Regions from separate parts of the Janthinobacterium sp. BJB301 genome, predicted to be linked through region 2. Evidence: predicted binding sites of a transcription regulator. Region 2 holds the regulator's gene; the other holds the start of a gene.

Region 1 (5,109 bases), on a different contig from region 2:
CGACTGCAAGTCGCGGAAGCTGGTGTCAGCCTTCAAGTCCGGGTATTTCTCGGACACCACCATCAGGCGCGACAGGGCCGACGACAGCTGGCCCTGCACCTGCTGGAATTTTTCGAACGCGGCCGGGTCGTTCAGTACTTCGGGCGTGATCTGGAAACTGGTGGCGGCGGCGCGCGCCTTGGTCACCGCTTCCAGGGTTTCGCGCTCGTGCGTCGCATAGCCCTTGACGGTGTTGACCAGGTTGGGGATCAGGTCGGCGCGGCGCTGGTACTGGTTGACCACTTCGCCCCAGGCTGCCTTGGTGGCTTCATCCTTGCTCTGGAAGTCGTTGTAGCCGCAGCCCGTCAGGACGCCGGCCAGGACGGTGACGCTCAGTGCCAGGCGCAGCCATTTGGTGAATTGATTGGTGATTTGCATGATGGGTTCCGTGCAGAGTAAGGGAGGTGAGGCAAATATACCTGAAACGGCCCGGGATGTCGGTTTAATAAGCGCTGGCCGCCGCGTCTGACCGCGTTGCCACGCCGTGGCAACGCCGCGCCGCGTTACAATACGGGGTTTGCAACTGAATATAGAGAAGGTGTGCCGTGAATTTCATCAATAAATTATCCGCCGCGTGGACGGCCAATAATTCCCTGCTGTGCGTGGGCCTGGACCCCGACCTGGCGAAACTGCCGGCCGAACTGCGCGATCTGCCTGATGGAATCACCACCTTTTGCACGCGCATCATCGATGCCACGGCCGACCTGGCCTGCGCCTTCAAGCCGCAGATCGCGTATTTTGGCGCGCTGGGCGCGGAAAAGCAGCTGGAAGACATCTGCCGCTACGTGCGCGAAAACTATCCGCACATCCCGCTGATCCTCGACGCGAAACGGGGCGACATCGGCGCGACGGCCACGCAGTACGCGCGCGAAGCGTTCGAGCGCTACGGCGCCGACGCCGTCACCGTGAACCCGTACATGGGCGAGGATTCGCTCGATCCCTACCTGGCGTGGCAAGACCGCGGCGTGATCATCCTGTGCCGCACCTCGAACCCGGGCGGCTCGGACCTGCAATTCCTCGACACGGATGGCGTGCCCTTGTACCAGCGCGTGGCGCGCCTGGTGGCCGACAAATGGAACAAGAATGGCCAGTGCGCGCTCGTCGTCGGCGCCACCTTCCCTGAAGAACTGGCGCAGGTGCGCGCCATCGTCGGCGACATGCCGCTGCTGGTGCCCGGCATCGGCGCACAGGGCGGAGACATTGCCGCCACGGTCGGCGCGGGCCAGACGGCCAACGGCATGGGCATGATGATCAGCTCCTCGCGCGCCATCATCTATGCCACGCCGCAGGCGGGCGAAGACTACGCCGACGCGGCACGCCGCGTGGCCATTGAAACGCGCGATGCGATCAATGCGCATCGTTCGGTTTAAATTGCATGCATAAAAAATGCCGGGCTAGCCCGGCATTTTTCATTGCTAGGTCAGCTTGGCCGCATGGCGTAAGCCGACATGAGTCGTCGTCGGCACTTGTCGGATTACGCTTCGCTGATCCGACCTACCCGACTTTCAGTCGCGCATGGGCGCCACCATCTCCACGTAATCGTACAACTCACCCAGAATTTCCTCGCCACGCTCATCCACGGATTCCGACAGCACGTCGATTTCCGTAAACAGCATTTCGATGGTGCGGGCGCCGCCGTCGCCGTCGAACAGGCGGGCAGCGCGGTGCTGCTCCCAGCGCAGGCTTTCCGCTTCGCTCAGGGTTTGCGGGAAATTGCGGGCGCGGTAGCGGAACAGCAGTTCCTGCAGGCGTTCGTCGGCAAACGAAGGGCGGGCCGTGGCCAGCTTGGCCGGCGTGTCGCGGCGCAGGGATTCGAGCAGGCGGCGGTCGTCGTTGCTGACGAAACCATTGTACAAATCCTCATCCACGTCCAGCGCGACATTCGCGCCCGGGCGCAGGAACACTTCGGCCCAGATGGCATCCATGTTCGGCGCCGTGGCGGCCAATTGCGCGTTGACCTTCGCCGCGTCCAAGTCGATGCCCCATTGCGCGGCCATGGCCGGCGACAGGGTCTTTAAATTGCCAACCAGCATGGGGGACTTGTTCAGGTGCACGCTTTTCACGGGCAGGCGCGTCATGCCTTCCGGCATGGCCTCCTTGCGCGTGAACAAACGCGTGCGGATGGTGTCCGCGTCCAGGGCGAACAGTTCGCGTGGATCGTAGGCGCAATCCCAGACGAGGATTTCGTTTTTATTGCTCGGATGCGTGGCCAGCGGCCAGACGACGCCCAGGCAGCCCCGTTCGGCGGGGAACATGCCGGACACGTGCAGGAAAGGCTGGCGCTCGCTGGCGGCCAGGTGCATGCCCATTTCGCTGGCGACCCTGTCTTTCTTGTGCAGTGCCAGGCAGAATTCGAACAGTTTCGGCTGTTTTTCCTTGATCAGGCGCGCCAGGGCGATGGTGGCGCGCACGTCGGACAGCGCATCGTGCGCCGCTTCGTGGACCAGGCCATTGGCCTTGCTCAAGTGTTCCAGCCTGAAACTGGTCTGGCCATCGTCGCGCTTCGGCCATTCGATGCCTTCCGGGCGCAGCGCGTGCGTCATGCGCACCACGTCGAGGATGTCCCAGCGGCCGCAATGGTTTTTCCATTCGCGCGCATACGGGTCGATCAGGTTGCGCCAGAACAGGAAACGCGTGACTTCATCGTCGAAACGGATGGTGTTGTAGCCCACGCCGATGGTGCCCGGCTCCGAAAAGGCCGCCTCGATGGTGGCGGCGAACTGGTGTTCGGGTACGCCCAGCTGCAGACACTGCTGCGGCGTGATGCCCGTGATCAGGCACGATTGCGGGTCGGGCAGGAAATCATTGGCGGGCTGGCAATACAGCATGATCGGGTCGCCGATCTCGTTGAGCTCGGCATCCGTGCGGATGGCGGCGAACTGGGCCGGGCGGTCGCGGCGCGGCTGGGCGCCAAAGGTTTCGTAGTCGTGCCAAAGAAAGGTTTGGTTAGTCATTGATGGTCGTTACTTGATGGGTTATCCGGGCCCGTGAAAGGGCCGCTGCTACAGTTTTCTGAAAACCTGCCGATACTACACGAGAGGATGGTCATCATCGCGTTTCCCGCATGGTGGCATACATTGCCTGTTCAAGGAGGTCTATCGTGTCAATTCCCATCGCCGCAAGCGGCAATTCCACCCCTTCCGTGACTTCCGTCAGTACGGGCGTTGCCGGCAAGGACGATAAAGTCCAGCAAAAGGACGGCGTCAAGACTGAAATGAGCGTTAACGACCGCACCAAGCTGCAATTGAACGCGTCCATCATGCAGGCGTCGCTGAACGTGTCGATCGGTTCCGAGAACGAACCGCTGGCGCTGCTGTACAAGACGGCCATCACCAACATCAATGAAGCGCTGAAGGGTCAGTACGGCGAGGACGCGATCCAGAACGCGGCTTCGCAGGATAACAGCGCCGAAGCGACGGCGAACCGCATTGTATCGCTGTCGACGGGGTTTTTTGATGCGTTCAAGAAACAGAATCCCGGCATGGACGACGATACGGCCCTGAGCAAGTTCATGGACACCATCAGCGGCGGCATGGAAAAAGGCTTCAAGGAAGCGCGCGATATCCTCGGCGGCTTGAAAGTGTTGCAAGGCGATATCGCCGGCAATATCGACAAGACGTATGAACTGGTGCAGAAAGGCTATGCGGACTTCATCGCCGCGCACAGCAGCAAGAAGGATGATGCCGCCAAGCCGGCCGACAGCAAGGCTGCCTGAATTACAGCATGACGCGGTTGCGGCCTGAGGCTTTTGCCCGGTACAGCGCCGCGTCGGCCGCGGCGATCAGCGCATGGTCGTCCTGTTCGGCCGCCAGGCTGGCCACGCCGAAGGAACCCGTGATGTGCGGCAAGGCGCTGCGCATGTCGGCGAAGATGACGGCGAGCTGCATGCGCTCGCACAGGCGCTCGGCGACCCGCAGGGCCACGTGTTCGTTGGTATCGGGCAAGATCACCATCATTTCCTCGCCACCGTAGCGCACGGCAAAATCCGTGGGCCGCAGGGCCGCGCCCAGCACTTGCGCGGCGATGCGCAATGCCTGGTCGCCCGCCTGGTGGCCGTGCGTGTCGTTGAAGCGCTTGAAATGGTCGAGGTCGATCATTACCAGCGACAGCGGAGAGCCGCTGGCGTGGGCCGTGACGATCATGTTCGGCAGTAAATCCGTCAGCCAGGCGCGGTTGTACAAGCCCGTCAGGCTGTCGACCATCGACAGCTGGCGATAGAATTCGCCCAGTTTCTGCCGGCGGCGCAGCAGGGCGTTGGCGGCGCGGATGCGGAAGGACAGCAAGCGCAGCAGGTTGCGCGCCAGGCCGTTCGACTGCTCGATCAATTCCCAGACGATGGCCGCGTCGATTACCAGCAAATCGGTTTCTTCCAGGGCGGAAATGGCGGCCAGGTTGCTCGCTTCATCGAGCACCGATTGTTCGCCCACGCTTTCGCCGGGCAAGACCTTGCTGACGGTGCCGTCATCCATGCCCGTGTGGGTGTCGGCGGCCACGGCCAGCGAACCGCGCAGGACGATGTACAGGCTGGCGCCTTGCGTATCGGCAATGGCTTCGCCCGCTTCTAGGCGCATGACGGGGCAGGGCGCCAGCATGGCAGCCGTCTGGCTATCCGCCCCATCGCGAAATAGCTGTAAATCGCCGATGTTGCAGCCTGAAGCGCCGAAGTTGCCGATCTGTTCCACAATCACACTTTCAAAAAGCCGGCGCGCGAGCAGGGTGCCGGTATCTTCATGATAGCGTAAAGCAGCCTTGGCTGTAACGGCAAAGGCTTGCTTGAGGTCACTTACTGTGAGAAATACGACAATTATTTCATTGCCGCGTTAATACGCTGGAACACTTGCTGTTTTAGTATGGATGTTGCTGCGCGTGAACTGCGGGGGCAGATGTGCAAAGGCAGCCTTGAACGGCTGCCTCAGTCTCTGGAAATCCTGCGGGTGGGGAGTTACTCGGCGGTTTCTTCCGCTTCGGCCGTATCGATCACGGCATTCTTGCCGGTGGCGTGGCGCTTGCTGTCTTGCAGGCGGCCCAGGGCGCTATCGATGGCGCGTTTCAGTTTATCGGTGGCGCCGG
Region 2 (5,109 bases):
TTGCTATTCATGATGAGGTGGCGCATAAAAGGAAATGCACGTTACCACAGGCCTGCGGCACAGCCCCGCACGCCTCCGCACGCTCAGCCGCCGGCCTTTTTCGGCTGGTGGCCCAGTTTGACCAGCGCGGCCAGGATGGTGTCGACATGGTCGCCCTGCACCTCGATCACGCCATCCTTGACCGTGCCGCCCGAGCCGCACTGCGTGCGCAACTGCTTGCCCAGCAGGGCCAGCGCCATGGCGTCCAGCGGCAAACCCTTGACCACGGTGACGCTCTTGCCGCCACGGCCCTTGGTCTGGCGCGAGACGCGCACCACGCCATCGCCCGCGGGCGCCGCCTTGGCTTGCGCCTTGCATGCGCATTGCGCCAGCGGCTGGCGGCAGGCGGGGCACATGCGGCCCGTTTCGGTGGAATAGACGAGACCGCCCTGGGAGCTGCTTTTCATGAGGGAACGATAAAAGAGGAAGAAAGCGCGATTGTACCAAGCGGCAGCCCGCAGTTGACGAGCGTCAGTTGGCCGGCGCAGGCGCAGGCGCCACCGGCGCCGTCGGCACTTCCGTCACCGTTTCGGGAATGCCCGACAAAATCGTCACGGCGACCCGGCGGTTGCGCGCGCGCCCTTCCGGCGTTTCGTTCGGCGCCACGGGGATGTTGTCGGCGTGGCCGACGGCCGTCAGGCGCGACGCCTTGACGCCGCTGGCGATGAACAGGCGCACCACGGCGCTGGCGCGCGCGGCCGACAATTCCCAGTTCGAGGCAAAGTTGGAATTACTGATCGGCTGCACGTCCGTATGCCCTTCCACCTGCACGTCGTGCGTATCGTCCTTGAGCAGCACGGCGACGGCGCGCAGGGCCTGGTCCGATTCCACCGTCAGGCGCGCCGCGCCCGGGTCGAACAGCACGCTGGCATTGATTTCCACGCTCACGCCGCGGCTCGTCTGCGTGACCCGCACCTTGCCTTCCTTCACCAGCGGCGCCAGGGTGGAGGTCAGGTCCTGCGCCAGGCGCGTCATGTGTTCGCGCTCGCGGCGGATGGCTTCCGTGCGGCGTTTCAGGGCCGGGTTCGGCAGCGGAATGGCTTGCGGCGCTTCCATGATGATGGGCGGCGCGCCCTTTTCCAGGCTGAAGGCCTGGCCGATGGCATTCTGGAAGACGCGGTATTTGCCTTCGTTAACTTGCGAAATCGCGTACATGACAACGAAGAAGGCGAACAGCAGGGTGATGAAGTCGGCGTACGAGATCAGCCAGCGGTCCTGGTTGTCCGGTTCCTCGTCATACTTCCTGCGCGCGCGCCGCATCATGGTCAGTGCTCGTGCAGCAGGCTGGAAACGCGCTCTTCGATGATGCGCGTATGGTCGCCCGTGGCGATGTCGTACAGCACGGCGGCCGTGATTTCATATTGCACCACGCGGCGCGAAACGATGGCCTTGAGTTTATTCGCCACCGGCAGGAACAGCAGGTTGGCCAGGCCGACGCCATAAATCGTCGAGACAAACGCCACGGCGATGCCGCCGCCCAGCTTGCTCGGATCGGTGAGGTTTTCCATCACGTGGATCAGGCCCAGCACGGCGCCCAGGATGCCGATGGTCGGCGAATAGCCGGCCGCCGATTCCCACACCTTGACGGCCTGGCGTTCGGCCATTTCATAGGCGGAGATTTCCACGTCGAGCAATTGGCGCAGCTTGTCGGGCGCGATGCCGTCGACGATCATCCTCAAGCCCTTGGCGTTGAAGCGGTCGGCCGTGTTTTCCATCAGGCGCTCGAGCGCAAGCGGGCCGTCGCGCCGCGCCGTCAGGCTCCACTGCCCGATGTCGCGCGCCAGCGCGGCACGCGTGTCGGCCGGTGGCAAAAACACCCAGCGCAGCATTTCCAGGCCGCGCACGAAGGTGCGCAGCCGCGTTTGCAGCAGCACGGCGCCGAAGGTGCCGATGACAACGATGGCAAAGGCGGCCGGCTGCAGCAGGGAGGCCATCTTGCCGCCTTCCAGTGCCTGGCCGACCAAAAGGCCCGCCAGCGCCAGCGCCAGCCCGATTACGCTGGACCAGTCCACGCCTGCTCCCTCAAGGTTGCGCGCAGGCGCGCGACGGCCTGGGTATGCAGCTGCGAGACGCGCGATTCCGACACGCCCATCACCGCGCCGATCTCCTTCAGGTTCAGCTCTTCTTCGTAATACAGGCCCATGAGTATTTTCTCGCGTGGTGGCAGCGCGTCGATGGCATCGATCACGGATTGCCGGAAATCGGTATCGAGCAGGGAACGCAAGGGATCGCTGTCCTCGTCCACGCAGTGGCGGTCGAGGAAGCTGTCATTGCCGTCCGGGTCATGAAAGTCTTCGTAGTACACGAGCTGGTGGCCGCCGCCGTCGCCCAGCATTTCCTGGTAGTCGGCCAGCGACATTTTCAGCAGTTTCGCCACTTCCGACTCCGTCGGCGGATGGCCGAGGCGCTGCTGCAGGGTGCTCATCGCCTCTTCGATCTTGCGCATGTTCTGGCGCATGCTGCGCGGCAGCCAGTCGCTGGTGCGCAATTCGTCGAGCATGGCGCCGCGGATGCGCAGCACGGCATACGTCTCGAACTGCGCGCCATGCGTCTCTTCATAGCGGCTAATGGCATCGAGCAGGCCGATCATGCCGGCCTGGATCAGGTCATCGACCTCGACCGAAGGCGGCAATTTCGCCTTCATATGGTGCGCCAGACGCTTCACCAGCGGAATGTGCTCCGTCAGCAAATAGTCCTTGTTCGATTTCCCTTTGACCGTGTACATAGGCTGCTTATTGTTTTCTCATCTTATCTGGTGCTACGGTTCGATTCAGGCGCTGAACTGGTGCGGGCTCCCCGTCTGGTACAAGGTGCCGCCAAGCACCGGTGCCGCCGAACGGGCCAGCCGCTCGGCCAGTCCGCGAAACGCCACCGACGCGCCCGCCAGCGGAAACGCATCGACCACGCTGCGGCCCAGCCGCGCCGCGCGGTGCAGATACTCGTCGGCAGGCACCGAACCCATCGAGGTCAGCTTCACGGCCAGGTAGCGGCTCGCCGCCTGCGCCATATTATCGTATACCACTTTTGCCTCGGATTCGGAAGCGCCGGTGACGAGAATGCCGAACGGACGGCGTCCCAGCTCCTGGCTCAGGCGCTTGATCAGGCAGTACGCCGCCTTGATCGAGGTGGCGCTGGTCGAGACTTGCACGACGATATCGGACGACGCCATCAGCGGCACGGGGAAGCAATCGCCCTCGTCGGCCACGACGCCGTCGACCAGCACGATGCCGCTCTGGCGCGCCATCACCTCGAACGTCTTGCCCAGCCGGCGCAGTTCGTCCTCGCCCGCATAGTCCATGCTGTCCATCAAATGGTTGCGCGCACCCAGGCTGGCCACGCCGAAGCCTTGCGGCACCTGGTGGATGACCTGGTTCAAGCCGCACTGCTGGCGCGCCACGTCGCGCAGGCTGGCGCCGTGCGCCAGTCCCAGGCGCGCCGCCACGCCATCGCTGCCGCCGCTGGCGTCGAGCAGCAGCACGTCATTGCCGCCGTAGACGAGCGACGCGCCCAGGTTGACCAGCATGGCGCCCTTGTCGTCCTGCGGCGTGGCCGAGAGGAACGTCATGACGCGCGGCTGCGGGCCGGCCAGCATGCGGCGCAAGCCTTCGGCCTGGTCGAAATCGAAATTAGCCAAGGTGCACCCCGCGCGCTTCATTGTTGCGGGCGGCCGCCTGCGCCATCAGCAGCGGCAGTTCGGCATCGGAAAACTGCGTGGCCGCCGCATCGCGCTTGAGCTTGAAGGCGCGGTCGATCAGGTAGCCGCGGTCGGCCAGGTACAGGTCTTCCGGCACGCGCTGGCCATTCGACACATAAAACAGGTTCAGCTTCTGGCGGATCACCACGTCGAGCACGTTGCCGATCGAGGCCGCTTCATCGAGCTTGGTCATGATGCAGCCGGCCAGGCCACTGCCCTGGTAGGCGCGCACCACTTCGTTCAACGTTTCCTGCGTCGCCGTGGAGTTCAGGCACAGCAGGCGTTTCACATCGGCGCCGGCGCCCGACAGCATGGCCACCTGTTCCGTGACCATCTGGTCGCGCTGGCTCACGCCCACCGTATCGATCAGCACCGTATGCTTGTTCTTCAATTCCTTCAGGGCGATGCGCAAGTCCGCCTCGTCCTTCACGGAATGCACCATCACGCCGAGGATCTTGCCGTAGATGCGCAGCTGTTCGTGCGCGCCGATACGGTAGGCATCGGTGGTGATCAGGGCCAGTTTTTCCGGGCCGTGGCGCATCACGCAGCGGGCCGCCAGCTTGGCCGTGCTGGTGGTCTTGCCGACGCCGGTCGGGCCCACGAGGGCAAACACGCCGCCCTGCTCCAGCATGGCGTCTTCATTGGCCACCGTATTCAGGTTGCGGCTGAGGACGGTCTTGATCCAGCGCATGCTTTGCGCGCCATCGAGGCCGGCCGGCAGCTTGTCGATCAGGTAGCGCGCCAGGCTGGCCGAGAAGCCGGCGGCCAGCATTTCGCGCAGCACGACGGCTTTTTGCGGCTCGCGCTGCTGCGTCGAACCCCACGAGATTTCCGCCAGCTGGGTTTCCATCATGCCGCGCATGGCGCGGATTTCATTCATCATGCCGCTCATCTCGGCGGCGGCGTTTTCCTTGACGTGCGCCAGCGCGCTGGCCATCATCTGCTGCATGCGGGCCATGTCCACTGGCTCGGAGGCAGCCTGGCGCGGTGCGGCAGGACGTGGCGCGGCCGGGCGCTGGGCCGGGGCGGCCGGACGCTGCGGCGTGGCGAACTGGGTCTGCAACTGGGGACGGGGCTGGGCCATTTCGGAAGCGGCCGGCGGCGACGCCAGCGAAGCGGCATCGTCATTGGCCAGCGCGAGGATTTCCACCACGCCATCGGCCTGGCGGTTCGACAAGATCACGGCATCGGGGCCCAGCGCTTCACGCACCTTGCGCAGCGCATCGCGCGACGAGGCGCCCGTAAATTTCTTCACATTCATGACCGGCCTCCCAAGGCGGGGGTGGCGCAATATTGGCTGAACTGTGTGACCATCATCGACTCCTGTTGCTTGAGTGCTGTCTTCCACATGGACACAGATCACCCGGACAGTTTCC

Evidence for each region. The regulator FliA, encoded in region 2, starts transcription of late flagellar genes. The targets are predictions, from matches to a motif close to CTAAAGTTTNNNNNNNNNNNGCCGNTA.
Region 1: a site for FliA is predicted at 3,042-3,068, ahead of CSQ91_RS20895 (DUF5610 domain-containing protein). Genes of this name have one in related genera too.

Annotation. Positions count from the first base shown of each region.
Region 1 covers NZ_PDZJ01000003.1:334,035-339,143, reverse strand. Annotated here, with positions in the region: gene CSQ91_RS20910 (LemA family protein) at 1-417, opposite strand, end outside; gene pyrF (orotidine-5'-phosphate decarboxylase) at 585-1,409, shown strand; gene sbcB (exodeoxyribonuclease I) at 1,545-2,993, opposite strand; gene CSQ91_RS20895 (DUF5610 domain-containing protein) at 3,140-3,754, shown strand; gene CSQ91_RS20890 (GGDEF domain-containing protein) at 3,756-4,721, opposite strand; gene CSQ91_RS20885 (HPF/RaiA family ribosome-associated protein) at 4,982-5,109, opposite strand, start outside.
Region 2 covers NZ_PDZJ01000002.1:354,244-359,352, forward strand. Annotated here, with positions in the region: gene CSQ91_RS14905 (hypothetical protein) at 1-11, opposite strand, end outside; gene CSQ91_RS14910 (translation initiation factor Sui1) at 84-446, opposite strand; gene motD (flagellar motor protein MotD) at 511-1,299, opposite strand; gene CSQ91_RS14920 (flagellar motor protein) at 1,305-2,051, opposite strand; gene CSQ91_RS14925 (RNA polymerase sigma factor FliA) at 2,033-2,764, opposite strand; gene CSQ91_RS14930 (MinD/ParA family ATP-binding protein) at 2,810-3,673, opposite strand; gene flhF (flagellar biosynthesis protein FlhF) at 3,666-4,994, opposite strand.